Regions from separate parts of the Methylobacterium sp. Leaf106 genome, predicted to be linked through region 1. Evidence: riboswitches for the same ligand, from Rfam matches in the RefSeq annotation. Region 1 holds a riboswitch; the other holds the start of a gene.
The links. Region 1 has a riboswitch for cobalamin ahead of ASF34_RS17720 (TonB-dependent receptor). Riboswitches for the same ligand answer to the same signal wherever they lie in the genome.

Region 1 (7,652 bases):
CGGCTCGCGCGGCCATGGCGCCTGGTCCTCGTGGGAGCGGCGTCGCTGGCCCTCCTCGTCTTCGTCGCGCTGACCCTCGGCCGCGACACGGCCGGCTGGCACTGGAGCTTCGGGGCCGGACTCGACGCGCTGCTGCCCTGGCGCCTACCCCGGATCGCCGCCTCGCTCGCGGCCGGCGCGATGCTGGCCATCGCCGGCACCCTGCTGCAGCGGCTTACCGGCAATCCCCTGGCGAGTCCCGAAGTGCTCGGCATCAGCTCCGGGGCCGCCCTCGGCCTCGTTGCCGTCACGATCGTCCTCGGCACGCCTGACCGGACGGCGCTCCTTGGCGCCGGCAGCCTGGGGGCGCTCGCGACCCTCCTGGCGATCCTGAGCCTCGGCCGCCGTGCAGACACCGCGCCCGAGCAGATGCTGCTGGCCGGCATCGGCCTCACCACCGGGTTCGGCGCCCTCCTCACCATCCTGATGATCAGCGGCGATCCTTCCGTGGTCATGCTGCTCGGGTGGACGGCGGGCTCCACGGCGCGTGTGGCGCCGGAGGATGCCGTGGCCGCCCTCGCCATCCTCGCCCTTGGGGCCGCCTGCCTTCCCGTTCTGACCCGCTGGCTCGATCTGCTACCCCTCGGCGCTCCCACCGGCCGCTCGCTGGGGCTCGACCTTCGCCGCAGCCGCCTCGCCATCCTCGTCCTGGCGGCGATCCTCACCACCGCGGCGACCCTGGTGGCGGGGCCGTTGAGCTTCGTCGGCCTCGTGGCGCCTCAGATGGCGCGGTTGACCGGCCTCACCCGCGCGGCGTCGCAGCTCGCCGGTGCGGCGATCGTCGGCGCGCTCATCATGGTCGCGGCGGATTTCGTCGGGCGGATGGCGTTCTTCCCCTACCAGCTCCCCGCCGGATTGGTGGCGACCCTCGTCGGCGGACCGTTCCTGATGTGGCTCCTGGCCCGCCGTTGATCGTCTTTCGGCAAGTTTTTTGCGACGCTTGAATTGAATTGTTCCAAAGAAGGATTGTGTTTCTTAGGCAACGCCGCCGCAACTTTTGTCATTAAATCTCAACTTTGACTTGCTGACAAAGACGCCGTGTGGATTCGTCTTGTCGAGACCCGAGCTTGTTTTTGAATCGTTCTACGCGATGCATCGGCAAGGAAATCTCGTTCTTCACCAATCAGGTCTGCGCCGTATTTCCGACGATCAAGGTCTTCCCTATGTCCGATGGCATGTTGTCCACCTCCGGCCAGTTGTCTCACAAATCCGTGAGTGGCCTGCGCTGTCTGGCCGGCGTCTCCACCGTGGCGATGCTCGCCATGGCCCCCGCCCTGTGGAGTGGGGAGGCCTTCGCCCAAGCCGCGTCGGGCGGCACGGCGGCGGTGCAGCTCGACACCTTGTCGGTGCAGGGCTCCGGAAATGGTTCGGGAGGTGGCAATGGCGGTGGTGTGACGGCCGCCAATTCCTACGTCGTGCCCAGGAGCACGTCGGGAACGAAGACCAATGCGACCCTCCGCGAGATTCCCCAGTCCGTGTCCGTCGTGACGCAGAAGCAACTCGAGGATCGCGGCGCCGAGAACCTCGCGGATGCGCTCGCCTACAGCGCGGGTATCATCGCGTCGCCCCAGGGGCAGGACGGCCGCTTCGACCAGCTGATCATCCGTGGCTTCGACCAGACCCAGCGCGGCATCTACAAGGACGGGATGCGCCTGCCGCAGACGAGCTTCTCCGGCTTCCCGATCGAGCCCTACGGCGTGGAGCGCATCGACGTGCTGCGCGGTCCGACCTCGGGCCTGTTCGGGCTTAACGATCCGGGTGGTCTCGTCAACTTCATCACCAAGAAGCCAACGGTCGAGCCGCTGCGGGAAATCTTCAGTTCCTATGGCAGCTTCAACCGCAAGCAGTTCGGCTTCGACCTGAGCGGCCCGCTCAATCCCGAGAAGACGATCCTCTACCGGATCACCGGCCTGCTGCGCGAAGGCGGCACGCAGGTGGATTACACGCCGCTGGACCGGATCTACATCGCGCCCGCGGTGACCTTCGCGCCTTCGGCCGATACCAGCCTGACAGTGCTCGGCAATTATCAGAGAGACCGCACCGGCGACACGTTCCGCGCCATCCCGCGCGAATACACCCGGGGCAGCAGTCCCTATAAATCGGAGATGCGCAGCCGCTTCCTCGGGGAGCCGGGCTTCTCGCGCTTCCTCGCCGAGCATTTCGAGGGCGGCTACCAGTTCTCCCACCGGTTCGACGACCATTGGACCGTGCGCCAGAACCTGCGCTACGCCCATGCCTCGACCGACTACAACGCGATCTATTCCACGAGCGTCACCAATTCGGCGATGCCCAACATCGTAAACCGCGAGGCTCAGACCTGGCTCGAAGACTACGGCGTCTTCACCGTCGATACCCAGATTCAGCACGATGCGCAGTTCGGTGACATCAAGAACACCGCGTTGCTCGGGGTCGATTACAGCAAGATCAAGAACAAGAGTGACCAGTTCGGCGGTACGAGCTTCGGCCTACTCGGAGTCGGTCCATTCGTCGGCCCGCTCAACATTCTCAACCCTGTCTACGGCCAGCCCGTCGCCCAGCTTCCGCGTTCCCTCCTGTCACGGTTGCAACAGGACCAAGTGGGCGTTTACGCGCAGGATCAGGTCAAATTCTACGATCACTGGCTGCTCAGCATGAACGCCCGCTACGATTGGGTGACGACGAAGACCGACGCCCAGAACCCGGTCATCGACACCGTGCGCCAAATGCTCAACGCCATCCCGTTCCCGAACGGGATTCCCACGAGCTTCGGTGCGAACCAGGACGCGCAATCCTATAGCGGCCGCGTCGGGCTCTCGTATCTCTTCGATAACGGCCTGACGCCCTATGTCTCGGCGGCCCGCTCGTTCAACGTGCTACCGGTCTTCCTTCAGACCAGCACGAGCATGGACGTGCCCGGCATCGGTCCGGTGCCACTGACCTACAACATCACGCCGGCCAAGCCCGAGATCGGCGAGACCATCGAGGCCGGCGTCAAGTTCCAGCCGCCGGGCCAGGCTACATCGATCCTCTTCTCCGTGTTCAACACAAAGAAGACCAACGCCCTGTTCTTCAATCCCAGCGATCCGTTGCAGCAGGCCTTCTACCAGAACGGTGAAGTCGAGGTGAAGGGCTTCGAGAGTGAAGCCACCGTCGACCTCCTCGACGGCTTGAAGCTCATCTCGTCGCTCACGGTCCTGCAGGCCGAAGTGACAAAGGACAATGCGCCTGATGGCAATCCCAGCGCGGTCGGGAAGCGGCCGATACAGGTGCCGAACTTCACCGCCGCAACCTGGCTCGATTACACGATCCAGACCGGCATGTTCCGCGGGCTCGGGATCGGCGGCGGTGTCCGCTACATCGGGGAATCGTTTGGCGATCCCCAGAACAACATCCGCGTGCCGGATTACGTCCTCTTCGACGCGTCGCTCCGGTACACCTACGAGAACTGGCGCTTCCAGGTGGCAGCGAACAACATCACGGACCGCGTCTATGTCGGCACCTGCTCGCAACAGGTCAGATTCGTCGGCTGCAATTACGGCGAAGGCCGCCGCATCACCGGCTCCGTCACCTACCGCTGGTAGGCGACGCGCATCCGATGAGATCGGCCCCGGATCGAAAGATCCGGGGCTTTTCTTTTGGGCTGTTGCCGTGACGTCGTTGACGCGGTCTCCCGGCCTCGACTAGCTTGAGCGTGACGGTTCCTCTTCGGGGGATCAAAAGGGAACGCGGTGAGGACCTTGTGTCCGATGCCGCGGCTGCCCCCGCAACTGTAAGCGGCGAGTCCTTCATCAACACGTCACTGGGTGATCACCTGGGAAGACGATGAGAGGGCGGCGACCCGCGAGCCAGGAGACCTGCCGTCAGTCGTGGTCACACGCGAAACGCATCGGGCGGGGTGTCCTGGTGGGGTGTCGGGGCGTTCGCATGTCGCGAATGCATCGGCTTCGTTCGCGGTGACGTGCCACTGCGCTGAGCCGCGCCTGCCGTCTGCCTGCGATGCCCGATCGTTCCCGTTCCTTCCGTTACAGAATCGCTCCTCAGGATGCCTTCGGCGAGACCGTCCGGTCCCGCACGCAGGCATTTTGCCCGGTCTGCTGCATTGTAACGTTATAACATACGATTTAGCAGAGGGGGCGCGGCATTCGGCCAGCGATCACTCCGGTTTGCCAAAACGAACATGCCCAGACAGGTCACCCACCGCGCGCCCGGGCGGACATCCCCGGCCCGCGCCACCGCTTTCCTCGCGTCGCTCTTCGGCTCGACCCTGCTCGCCGGTCAGGTCCGGGCACAGGATTCCGTCAGCCAGAATGCCGTCACCCTCGACCAGCTCACCGTGGAGGGGAGCGGGGTCGGCTTCACCCGCGCCAACCCGGTCGGGCTCAACCTCTCGACCCCTTCCCGCAGCGCCAGTCGCCTCGGCCTGACGCCGCTGGAGACGCCCGCCAGCATCGACGTCATCAGCGGCGAGACCGCCCGTATCCGGGGCCAGAACACGGTGGTCGAGGCGGTGACGCAGAACGCCACCGGCATCACCACCATCGCCTCACCCGGCAATGGCAACGGCGCCTTCTCCAGCCGGGGCTTCGCCGGGCCGAACTCGATCCAGCAACTCTATGACGGCACGCGGCTGTTCGTGGGAGCCGGTACCGTGACCTTCCCATTCGATACCTGGAACGTGGAGCGGATCGAGGTGCTGCGCGGCCCGGCCTCCGTGCTCTACGGCGACGGCGCCATCGGCGGCGTGGTCAACGTGGTCTCGAAGAAGCCGAGCTTCACGCCGATCCATGCCGCCCGCGCCGCCACCGGGTCGGACGGGCTCGCGCGCCTCGCCGTCGATCTCGGCGGTCCCATCGGCGATGCGGTGGCCTACCGCCTCAATGTCAGCGGCAACCGCGATGGCGGCTGGACCAGCCCGAACGGGGATTTCCGCAACCTCGCGGTCTCGGGCGCGCTGCTGTTCCAGCTGAACCCCGATCTCGCGGTGACCCTCAGCCACGATCTCGGCTACCAGGAGCCCGCCCGCTACTGGGGCACGCCGCTGGTCGATGGCCGGATCGTCCAGTCCCTGCGCAACAACAACTACAATGTCGACGGCGCGAAGGTCATCTGGTCCGACAACTGGACCCAGCTCAAGACCGAGTGGACGCCGAGCGCCGACATCACCATCCGCAACACCGCCTACCGGCTGCAGAGCCGCCGCCACTGGCTCGATGTCGAGCAATACAGCTTCAATCGCGGCACGGGCCTCATCGACCGGTCCAGCTATACCGAAATCTACCACCAACAGGAGCAGGTCGGGAACCGCTTCGACGCGGCCTTCAAGGGCAACGTGTTCGGCTTCCGCAACGAGTTCGCCATCGGATTCGACGTGAACCACGTGGATTTCCGCCACACCAACAACTTCTCCAGCGCGGGCAGCAGCCTCGTCACCAGCGTCGATCCGTACAATTACGATCCGGGCCTGTTCCCGGCCAATGGCCGCGCCAGCCCGGCCTATGCCACCAGCACCAACCAAGCCTCGGTCTTCGCCGAGAACCGGCTGATCCTGAGCGACCAGCTCTCCTTCCTCACCGGCGTGCGTTTCGACGCGCCGACCCTGCACCGGCGCAACCTGCAGACCGGCGACACCTTCGCCCGCTCGTTCGAGGCCCTGAGTTACCGGTTCGGCCTCGTCTACAACCCGACGCCGGATTCGGCCCTCTACGTGCAATACGCCACCGCCACCGATCCGGTGGGGAGCCTCATCAGCCTGTCGCAATCGAACGCCAATTTCGACCTCTCCACCGGCGAGCAGATCGAGGTCGGGGCCAAGGGCCTCGCGCTGAACGGCGCCCTTGAATGGACGCTCGCCGGCTATCGCATCGTCAAGGACAAGCTGATCTCGGCGGTGCCGGGCCAGCCCAATGTCTCGACCCAGGTCGGCCGGCAATCCTCGCACGGGGTGGAGGGGGCGCTCGCCCTGCGCCTGCCCGATGGCTGGCGCATCGACGCCAACCTCGCTCTGCTCCACGCGCAATACGACGAGTTCCGGGAGGGGGCGGTGTCCTATGCGGGCAACCAGCCCATCGACGTGCCCGAGCGCGTCGCCAATGTCTGGCTCAATTGGGCCTTCGCCCGTGACTGGGAGGCGCGCATCGGGCTCCAGAATGTCGGCCGGGTCTTCAGCGACTTCTCCAATACCGCGCCGCGGCCCGACTACACCCTCGCCCATCTCGGCCTCGACCATCAGGTCACCCCGGCCTCGCGCCTGAGCCTCCGCGTCTACAACCTGTTCGATAAGACCTACGCGATCAGCGGCAACGCCGTGGACGGCATCGGCACCAATTGGATCCTCGGGCGACCGCGCTCGTTCGAGGTGGCCTACAGCGTCGCGTGGTGAGCCTGCTGAAACGAGGGAAGCGGTGGCTGGTCCTCGGCCACCGCTGGCTCGGCATCGCCACCGGGCTGCTCTTCGCCCTCTGGATCGGCTCCGGGCTGGTGATGCTCTACGTGCCGTTCCCGAGCTTGACGGAGACGGAGCGTCTCGCGCGTCTTCGCCCGATGGCGTGGGAGGCGGTCGCGGTCTCGCCTGACGAGGCCCTGGCCGCCGCCGGGCTGCAGGGCATGCCCCGCAGCCTCGATCTGGAGATGCGCGGGGACGAGCCTTTCTACCGGATGTCGGCCAGCGACGGCCGCCGCATCACTCTCTCGGCGCGAACCGGCGCGCCGGCCGGGCTGGTCGATGCCGAGGCGGCCCGGCGCCTCACCGGGGCCGGTCCCGGCGCGTCCGTGGAGGAGGTCGAGCGCGACCAATGGACGGTGACGGCGCGCTATGATCCGCTCCGCCCGTTCCACAAGGTCGCGTTGAACGACGCGGCCGGCACGGAGCTCTACGTCTCGGAAAGGACGGGCGAGATCGTGCTCGACACGACGCGGTTCGAGCGCGGCTGGAACTGGGTCGGCGCCGTCACCCATTGGGTCTATCTCACGCCGCTGCGCGCCCGCGCCGACCTCTGGCGCGATGTAGTGCTGTGGCTCTCCGGCATCGCCGCGTTCACGGCGCTCAGCGGCCTCGTCCTGGGGATCTGGCGCCTGCGCCTGAGGCGGCGCTACGCAGGAGGACGCGTCACGCCCTATCGCGGGATGGCGCGATGGCACCACCTCGCCGGGCTCATCGGCGGGATCGGGCTCACCATCTTCATCCTCAGCGGCTGGCTCTCCATGAACCCGAACCGCTGGTTCACCTCCCTCGCGCCGCCCGCCGACCTGCGCGAGGCTTATGCCGGGGCGGACAGCCCCATCGGCCTCACGACCGAAAGCCTCCGCGAGATCGGCGCGCATGCTCCTCTCGGCCTGCATCTCGCGCGGATCGGCGGGCACTGGGTCGCGACGGGGCTCGACCGCACCGGCGGCCGGGTGATCGGAGACGCACCCTCGACCGCCCGGATCGCGGCGGCGGCCGGTCTCGCCATGGCGGGTGCGAGGCTGGAAGGCGTCGAGCGCCTCGACACCCACGATCTCTACTGGTCGCCGCTCACGAGCGGGACGCTCCCCATCCTGCGCCTGCGCTTCGCCGACCCGGCCGCCACCTGGCTTCACGTCGATCCGCAGAGCGGCGAGATCTTGAACCGGCTCGACCGTTCGGGCCGTGTCAA
Region 2 (7,652 bases), on a different contig from region 1:
CGGCCGCGCGCTGGATGCCCTGACGCTGGGCGAGGACACAGCTTCGAGCCTCGGCTTCCATCTGGTCTCAGTCCGTCTGCGCCTCGTCACGGGCGCGGCGCTGGCCATTGGCAGTGGCGTCGCCGTCAGCGGCGCCATCGGCTTCGTCGGCCTCGTGGTGCCCCACCTCGTGCGACCACTGGTAGGCGCGCGTCCCGGCGCCAGCCTATGGCCGAGCGGCCTCGCCGGGGCCGCTCTGGTGCTTGCCGCGGACTTGGGCGTTCGTCTCCTGGCGACGCGCCCGGAACTCAAGCTCGGTGTGGTGACTGCGCTCGTTGGGGCACCGTTCCTGATCGTGCTCCTCCTGCGTGAGCGAGGGCGCGGCGCATGAGCCTCGCGACCGCAGCCCTCGATGTCCGCCTCGGCGGGCGTGCCATCCTGTCGGATATCACCCTGTCCCTGGAACGCGGGACCCTCGTCGGTCTGGTCGGTCCGAACGGCGCTGGCAAGACCACCCTCCTGCGCACCCTCGCGGGCTTGGTCGCCCCGACCAAGGGCCGCGTAAATCTCGACGGTATGGCGCTCAAGGGCATCTCCCGCGACGCGCGCGCCAAGCGCATCGCGGTCCTTTTCCAGGGCACGGGGGCTGGTTGGCCGATGCAGGTGCGTGACCTCGTCGCCCTCGGCAGGCTGCCGCATCGACGCGCGTTCGGTGGCCTCGATGGCACCGATCACGCCGCAATAAACCGAGCGATGACACGGACCGATGTTGCGCGATTCGCCGAGCGGACCGAACCGACCCTGTCCACCGGCGAGCGGATGCGCGTGTTGCTGGCGCGGGCGCTCGCCGTCGAAGCGGAGTGGTTGTTGGCCGACGAACCGATCACCGCCCTCGACCCTGCCCACCAGCTCGACGCCATGACGCTGTTGCGGAGCGTGGCCCTGGCCGGCACCGGCGTCGTGGCCGTCCTGCACGACCTCTCCCTCGCGGCCCGGTTCTGCGACCGGATCGTGGTCCTGGGCGAGGGACGTGTCGCCGCCGATGGACACCCGGACGTTGCGTTGACCGACCGGCTACTTTCGGACGTGTTCGGCGTCACGGTTTGCCGTGGGGCTGGACCGGACGGAACCGCCTACATCCTGCCCTGGAACCGTTCGGGGCCCCATACGGAGGAGATCGATGCAGCCTTCCCCAAACAGCCCTGATGCCACCGTCGCCCTTCTGCGCGGTGCACTGGCCGATCCAACCACGGCCTGGAGCCTTGGCAGCTTCGGTGCCATCGCCGAGTTCATGCGCGATCCCGACGAACCCGTCGTGGCGCTGCCGGACGAGCGCCTGGGACTTGCGACCGCGCGCGGCGCCATCGCCCTGACCCCGAGTTCCGACCTGAGGCCAATCGCCTTTGAGACCGCGGTCGCCTCGGGCTGGAACCACGCGGTCGCCCTCTGCCTGCCGGAAGCGACATGCACGATGAACCGCAGGACCGTGGTGACGGAACTCGGGCCCGACCGGAACGCCGCCCGGGTCGAGGATCGCGACGACATCCTGTTCGACCTCGGCCTCGGCCTGCTCGCCGTGGATGCCTGCGTGCGGGTGCGCGATCCGGAGGCCGTCGAGCGGCTGCGGGCCGGCGTCGGCATGCCCCTGTTTGACCATGCTAACCCTATTGGGCCGCATCTCGTCGCCATGAGCCCGCACCGGGTGTTCCTGGCGCGGGTCGGGCGCGTCGAGGTCTATGCCTCGATCCCTGGCCCCGGCGGTACCAGTCCTGAAGGTCCGCATACGCATGTGCTGCCCAAGCTCCTGCGCAGCGGTCGGACCCATGCCGCCACGACCCCGATCCCGGCGGGCTGGGTCCCCTGCGCCGGCCTGCACCCGGCCCATCCCTACAAGGACATGATGGGCGACCGCATCGCCTTCGATACCGACCGCTACGAAGCGTTCCAGGCGATGCTCGACCATTGGGGTGATCCGGAACTCGTGGCGATCAAGCGCGGCGGGCCCGAGGCGCCCGGCGGCACGGTGTCGACCCGCCACGCCCAGGGCGCACGCCGGGTCGCCGAGGCCCAGGCTCGTTACCTGCGCGGCGAGATCATCGAGGGCTCGGCGAGCGACGACGAGGATGCGGAGGCGACGGCCTGACCGTGACCCGGACGGTGCCCGGCAGGAATCTTCCGGGGGCACCCCAGAGGGTGATCGGCCTGATCGGCTGCCCGGGCGCGGGGAAGACGACCTACGCCCGCCGCTTCGACCCTCTCGACGGCTGGGTTCACCTCACCCTCGACGACTTCCGGCAGACGCTCTGGCCGCCGCACCGGCAGGTCTACTGGGAACTGAGGCAGGGCTTACATGGCGATGCGGCCCGGGACCTCCTGCACCGGGTCAAGGAAGCAGCCTTGGATGCCGCCCTGACGAGCGCCTTCAGCGTGGTGATGGCGGACACCCATCTCACCAGACCCGTGTTCGAGCGCGAGCTCGGGATCGTCGCCCGACACGAGCTCACCGTGGAGTGGAAAGTGTTCGACGTGCCGTGGGAGGTGCTCAAGTCCCGCAACGCGGAGCGTGGTCGCGTGGACCCGTCGCATCGCCAGCCGGATGAGGTCCTCCGGTTCACCTACGAGGTTTTCCGATCCCCGGACGCTTGGTGGCGTAGCTTGCCGCCGGAGCAGGTCGAGGTGCTGAGCTGACGGACGGAGTGCGCGATCCATTCTCCCAAGTGTTGCCGGCAGGGCATAACCCCTCGTGCATTGCATTTGGTCCGTTGACGGGCATGGGCGTCGGCATGGTACCTCGGCCGTGACGGTTCCTCCCCGGAGGATCAAAAGGGAACGCGGTGCGGGGGTAGCCCCAACGCCGTGGCTGCCCCCGCAACTGTAAGCGGCGAGCCCTTCGCCACCGACGTCACTGAGCGGCCTCGCTCGGGAAGACGGTGAAGGGCAGTGACCCGCGAGCCAGGAGACCTGCCGTCAGTCGTGGTCACACGCGAGACACGCTGGGCGGGGTGCCCCGGCGGGTGCGGAAGCATGCGCGTTGCGCGTGGTTCGGCCTCGTTCGCGGTGACGTGCCACTGCCGTCGCCCGAGGCCCATCAACGTGTCCCGTTCACCGTCCATCCCGCTGATGTCCGTGCTGGCCTTGTCCTGCGCGATCCCCACCGCCGTCGCAGCCCAGGGGGCGCGCTCTGAGGAGACCGCCGTGGTGCTCGACGCGCTCTCGGTCGAGGGGACCCTCACCGCCACGCCGACCTACCGGGTGCCGGACCTCTACAGCGGCACCAAGACGATCACGCCCCGCCTCGACCTGCCGCAGCAGGTCGACGTAATCCCCCGGGAAGTCCTGATTGACACAGCCGCGACCCGCGTCGAGCGCGCGCTCGACTACGTGCCCGGGGTCGGAAAGCAGAACGATTTTGGCGCTCAGAACCTCGCCCTCTACTCCGTTCGGGGATTCGCGACCCAGGACATCTTCTTCAATGGCTTCAACATCGCCCGCGGCTACAACGGCGCCCCCGACACCCAGAACGTCCAGTCCATCGAGGTCCTGAAGGGCCCGGCCGGAGCCCTCTACGGCCGCAGCGATCCGGGGGGCACCGTCAACATCCTGACCAAGCAGCCCGTAGCGCGACCCTTCGTCGAGATGGGCACGCTGTTCGGCAGCTTCGGCACCGCCCGCACCACGGTCGATGCCGGCGGCGCGCTGAGCGAGGACGGCAGCGTCCTCTATCGCTTCAACGGCGCGCTCGCCCGCCAGGACAGCTTTCGCGATTACGTCGACGGCGACCGGGTGCTCCTGGCGCCGGTGGTGAGCTGGCAGGTCACCCCCGACACCAAGATCACGTTCGAGGCGCAGTACCTGCGCAACCGCCAGACCTTCGACCGCGGCACCGTCGCGGTGAACAACCGCCTCGGCCTCGTCCCGCGCTCACGCTTCTTCGGCGAGCCGGGCGACGATTCCGTGTCCGAGAGCGCGCTGCTGCAGGTGCGGCTGGAGCACGCCTTCAACACCAACTGGCATTTGCGGGTCGCCACGCACCTCAACACCGGTAGCCTCACCGGCCTGCAGACCGGCGCGACCGGGATCCTCGACGACGGGCGCACGCTCTTGCGCGAGTTCCGCCAGCACGACTTCACCTGGGGCGTCGCCATCGGCCAGGCCGAACTCGTCGGGCGCTTCGAGACCGGGCCCATCGCCCACACCCTGCTGCTCGGCCTGGAGCACGAGCGCTACAACAGCACCGAGAACCTGCTGCGCTCGACCCCGCGTCTCGACCCCTTCGCCATCGACCTGTTCAACCCGGTCTACGGGCAGGCCAAGCCTCCGTTCACGCGCCGCTACAGCGCCAGCGAGAACGTCGGCAACACGGCGGTCTACCTCCAGGACCAGATCGCCCTGAGCCCGGAATGGAAGCTGTTGCTGGGCAACCGCACCGACTTTTACAACCAGACCTTCCGCGACAAGGTCGCGAACGAACGCACCGAGCAGGACCGTACCGGCTTCTCGCCGCGGGCCGGTCTCGTCTACCAGCCGCTGTCGTTCCTGGCGCTCTACGGCAACGTCGCCGCCTCGTTCCGCCCCAACACCGGCTTCGATAGCGCGTCGCGGCCCTTCGCGCCCGAGACCGGGTTCGCCTACGAGGTCGGGACCAAGCTCGACCTGTTCGACGGCCTCAGCGTGACGGCCGCCGCCTTCCACATCGAGAAGGAGAACGTACTCACCACCGACCCGGCAGACTTCTTCTTCCAGATCGCCGCCGGGGCGGTGCGCAGCCAGGGCTTCGACGTCAGCCTGGTTGGGCAGGTCACGCCCGAGTTCCGGGTGATTGGCGGATACGCCTTCATCGACGCGGCGGTCACCCGCGACGAGGTGCTAAGGGTCGGATCACCGCTGCTCAACATTCCACGCCACAGCGGCTCGCTGCTCGGCATCTACGAGGTCCAGGCGGGCGACTGGAAGGGTTTTGGGATCGGCGGCGGGTTCCGCGCCATCGGCTCGCGGCTCGGCGACAGCGGCGTCGAGAGCTTCCGCTTGCCGGGCTACGTCTTGACGGACGCGCTGGCCTACTACCGCTACGAGAACCTGCGCTTCGGGCTGAACGTCGACAACATTTTCGACGAGACCTACTACGAGCGCTCCTACAACACCTTCTGGGTCGGCGTCGGTGAACCGCGGCGCGTCACCGTCAGCATGACGGCGCGGTTCTGATGGGCGAGCGTCCGGAGCCGCCAGAGGCGTCGGTCAGTCTATCGCCCCTGTCCGCCCGCATCGCCTCCATCGATGCCCTACGCGGACTGGTGATGGTACTGATGCTCCTCGATCACCTGCGCGAGACCTGGTTCCTGCACGTACCCGTGGCCGACCCGGTCGACGCACGGGCTGCCCTGCCGGCCGTGGCCCTGGCCCGCCTCCTCGTCAGCCTGTGCGCGCCCATCTTCATCGCGTTGACCGGCGTGGCTGCGTACCTGTTCGGTACCAGGCATACACTGGCGGAGACACGGGCCTACCTGCTGAAGCGTGGGCTCGTGCTGATGGCGCTGGAGGTCCTCTACCTCTCGGAACTGTACTGGGGCGTCGCCAGTCCGACGCTCTGGCTGCAGGTGATCTGGTGCATCGGCGTCTGCATGATCGTCCTGGCGGTGCTGGTCGGCCTTCCACGCCCTGTCCTCCTCGCGGTCGGACTGCTGATCGTCGGTGGCCACAACCTCCTCGACCCGATCCACCTCCAGCCTCACCAACCGTTCTTCCCGGTCTGGGCGATGCTGCACCAGCGTGACGTCATCGCGCTGCCGTTCGGGCTGGTCGCCAAGACGACCTATCCCGTGCTCCCGTGGATTGGCGTGATTGTGCTCGGCTACGCGGTCGGCCCGTGGTTTCTGCCCACCGTCGCGGCGCAAACCCGCGAGCGCCGGTTTGTGGCTCTCGGCTGCGGGATGTTCATTGCCTTCGTGATCCTACGTCTGGCGAACGGCTACGGCGACATGCCCTGGTTCGCCGTCGAGGGCGACGCGCTTCGAACCACGATGAGCTTCGTTTCGCTGACGAAGTATCCCCCTTCGCTGCTGTTCCTGCTGCTGACGCTCGGGATCGGGGCGCTGCTCGTCGTCGCGCTTGAACGAAGGCGCGACGCCCCAGTCGTCGCGGCCTTAGCAGTGTTCGGCGGTGCGCCGATGTTCTTCTACTTGCTCCACCTGACGATCCTGCGGCTCCTGTATCACGGTGCCGCCGCCATCTGGGGCCCGACGCAGGGCAGCGTGTTCGGCGTGGCAGATTACGGGTGGGTGCTGGTCTGGTACGTCGGCTTGGTCGTGCCCCTCTACTGGCCGACGGCCTGGTTCTCGCGCTTCAAGGCATCCCGACGCGAGATCGCCTGGCTCAGGTATCTCTAGTGGAGGAAATCTGACGGATAGAACCCGTTCCCTGGGCCCACTCCCGGCCCCTTGCCGACCCTCAGAAGGTCCGCGCCCAGCCTGTTGAGGCAGAGGTCAACGACTGGGTTGGGTGGAAGCGGCGAGACCGTTTTCGGTCGCCAAATGCTTCAAGCGGACATCAACATCGTCCGCTCAACAGGATCTCGGCGACTTCGGGCACGTCTCGGGTCGCCCGCTCGCACAACCCGGAAAGGTCTGCACCGGAGAAGGCGTGCATGTAGAGGGGGTGGAGGGCCATCTCGACGAACCGCACCGCCGTCGGGGTGGCCTCGGCCAGCGCTGCGTCGGAGGCATCCGTCGCCAGGCATTCGGCGATGCAGCTGACGCACCCCCCGAAACCGATCCGGAATCCCTCACGACCGAGCTCGGGAAATGCCTTCGCCTCGGCGATGGTTAGGCGCATCAGGGCGATGCTCTCCTCGGCAAGGGTGAGGTTCGCGAGCTCGATGCCGACCTGGACGAGACGCTCCTTCAACGACCCACTCGTGGGCACGATGGCCATCCGGGCCTGCAACACGTCGACGTAGCGGAGCACCACCGCCGAGAAGAGGGCCTCCTTGGTCGGGAAGCGCCCGTACAGCGTCGTCTTGCCCGTGTGGGCGAGCTCCGCAATCTGGTCGACCGTCGTGCGACCGAACCCCTGCTCCAGGAACAGGGACGAGGCGACAGTGATGATGCGTTCCTCGATCTGCCCGGCCTGGTCGGCGCGCGGGCGTCCACGCCGCGGGCGGTCCGGCGACGAATGGACGGGGGTACGCTTGCCGGATTGGTCCAAGATCGGAGCCGATTTCGCTGGGGGACGCATGCACCGAAGGTGGTGCGTGCGAACGGCCAAGCCAAGGCGTCCCGCACGGCCGTCCATCTGTGATGGTGAGCGGCGAGCGACCTGCGCGAGGGGGCGGAGCGCCGGCCGGTCGCCGTCATCACGAGGCCGAAGGCCCCGTGATCCCTATCGCCCGAGTGCTAGGCGGCCTGCTTGCCGACCGCGGCCTCGGCGGCCTTTGCGTAACGCTCTTCCAGCGCCTTGCTCTCCTGGCCGAGGCGCTCGAACTCCTCGGCCTGCTTCGAGAGGCCGAGTGCCTTCGCGTAAATCACGTGGCACTGGAACGCTGTGGCCACGTAGGTCAGGCCGGCTCGGGCACCGAAGCCGATGGCGACGTCGCGTGTCTCGTCGTCCTGGGCAGCCTTGACGGACATCTCAGTGCCTTCGGCGATGCCGGCCTGGATACGGTCCTTGAAGTCGTTCGG

Region 2: another riboswitch for cobalamin. It lies ahead of ASF34_RS15755 (TonB-dependent siderophore receptor); the one in region 1 lies ahead of ASF34_RS17720 (TonB-dependent receptor).

The regions. Positions count from the first base shown of each region.
Region 1 is NZ_LMNB01000033.1:8,233-15,884, forward strand. It holds gene fhuB (Fe(3+)-hydroxamate ABC transporter permease FhuB) at 1-951, shown strand, start outside; gene ASF34_RS17715 (TonB-dependent siderophore receptor) at 1,215-3,599, shown strand; cobalamin riboswitch at 3,697-3,894, shown strand; gene ASF34_RS17720 (TonB-dependent receptor) at 4,196-6,397, shown strand; gene ASF34_RS17725 (PepSY domain-containing protein) at 6,391-7,652, shown strand, end outside.
Region 2 is NZ_LMNB01000031.1:46,556-54,207, reverse strand. It holds gene ASF34_RS15775 (FecCD family ABC transporter permease) at 1-370, shown strand, start outside; gene ASF34_RS15770 (ABC transporter ATP-binding protein) at 367-1,185, shown strand; gene ASF34_RS15765 (DUF6925 family protein) at 1,160-2,122, shown strand; gene ASF34_RS15760 (AAA family ATPase) at 2,125-2,667, shown strand; cobalamin riboswitch at 2,764-2,962, shown strand; gene ASF34_RS15755 (TonB-dependent siderophore receptor) at 3,100-5,181, shown strand; gene ASF34_RS15750 (DUF1624 domain-containing protein) at 5,181-6,362, shown strand; gene ASF34_RS15745 (TetR/AcrR family transcriptional regulator) at 6,523-7,179, opposite strand; gene ASF34_RS15740 (DUF892 family protein) at 7,368-7,652, opposite strand, start outside.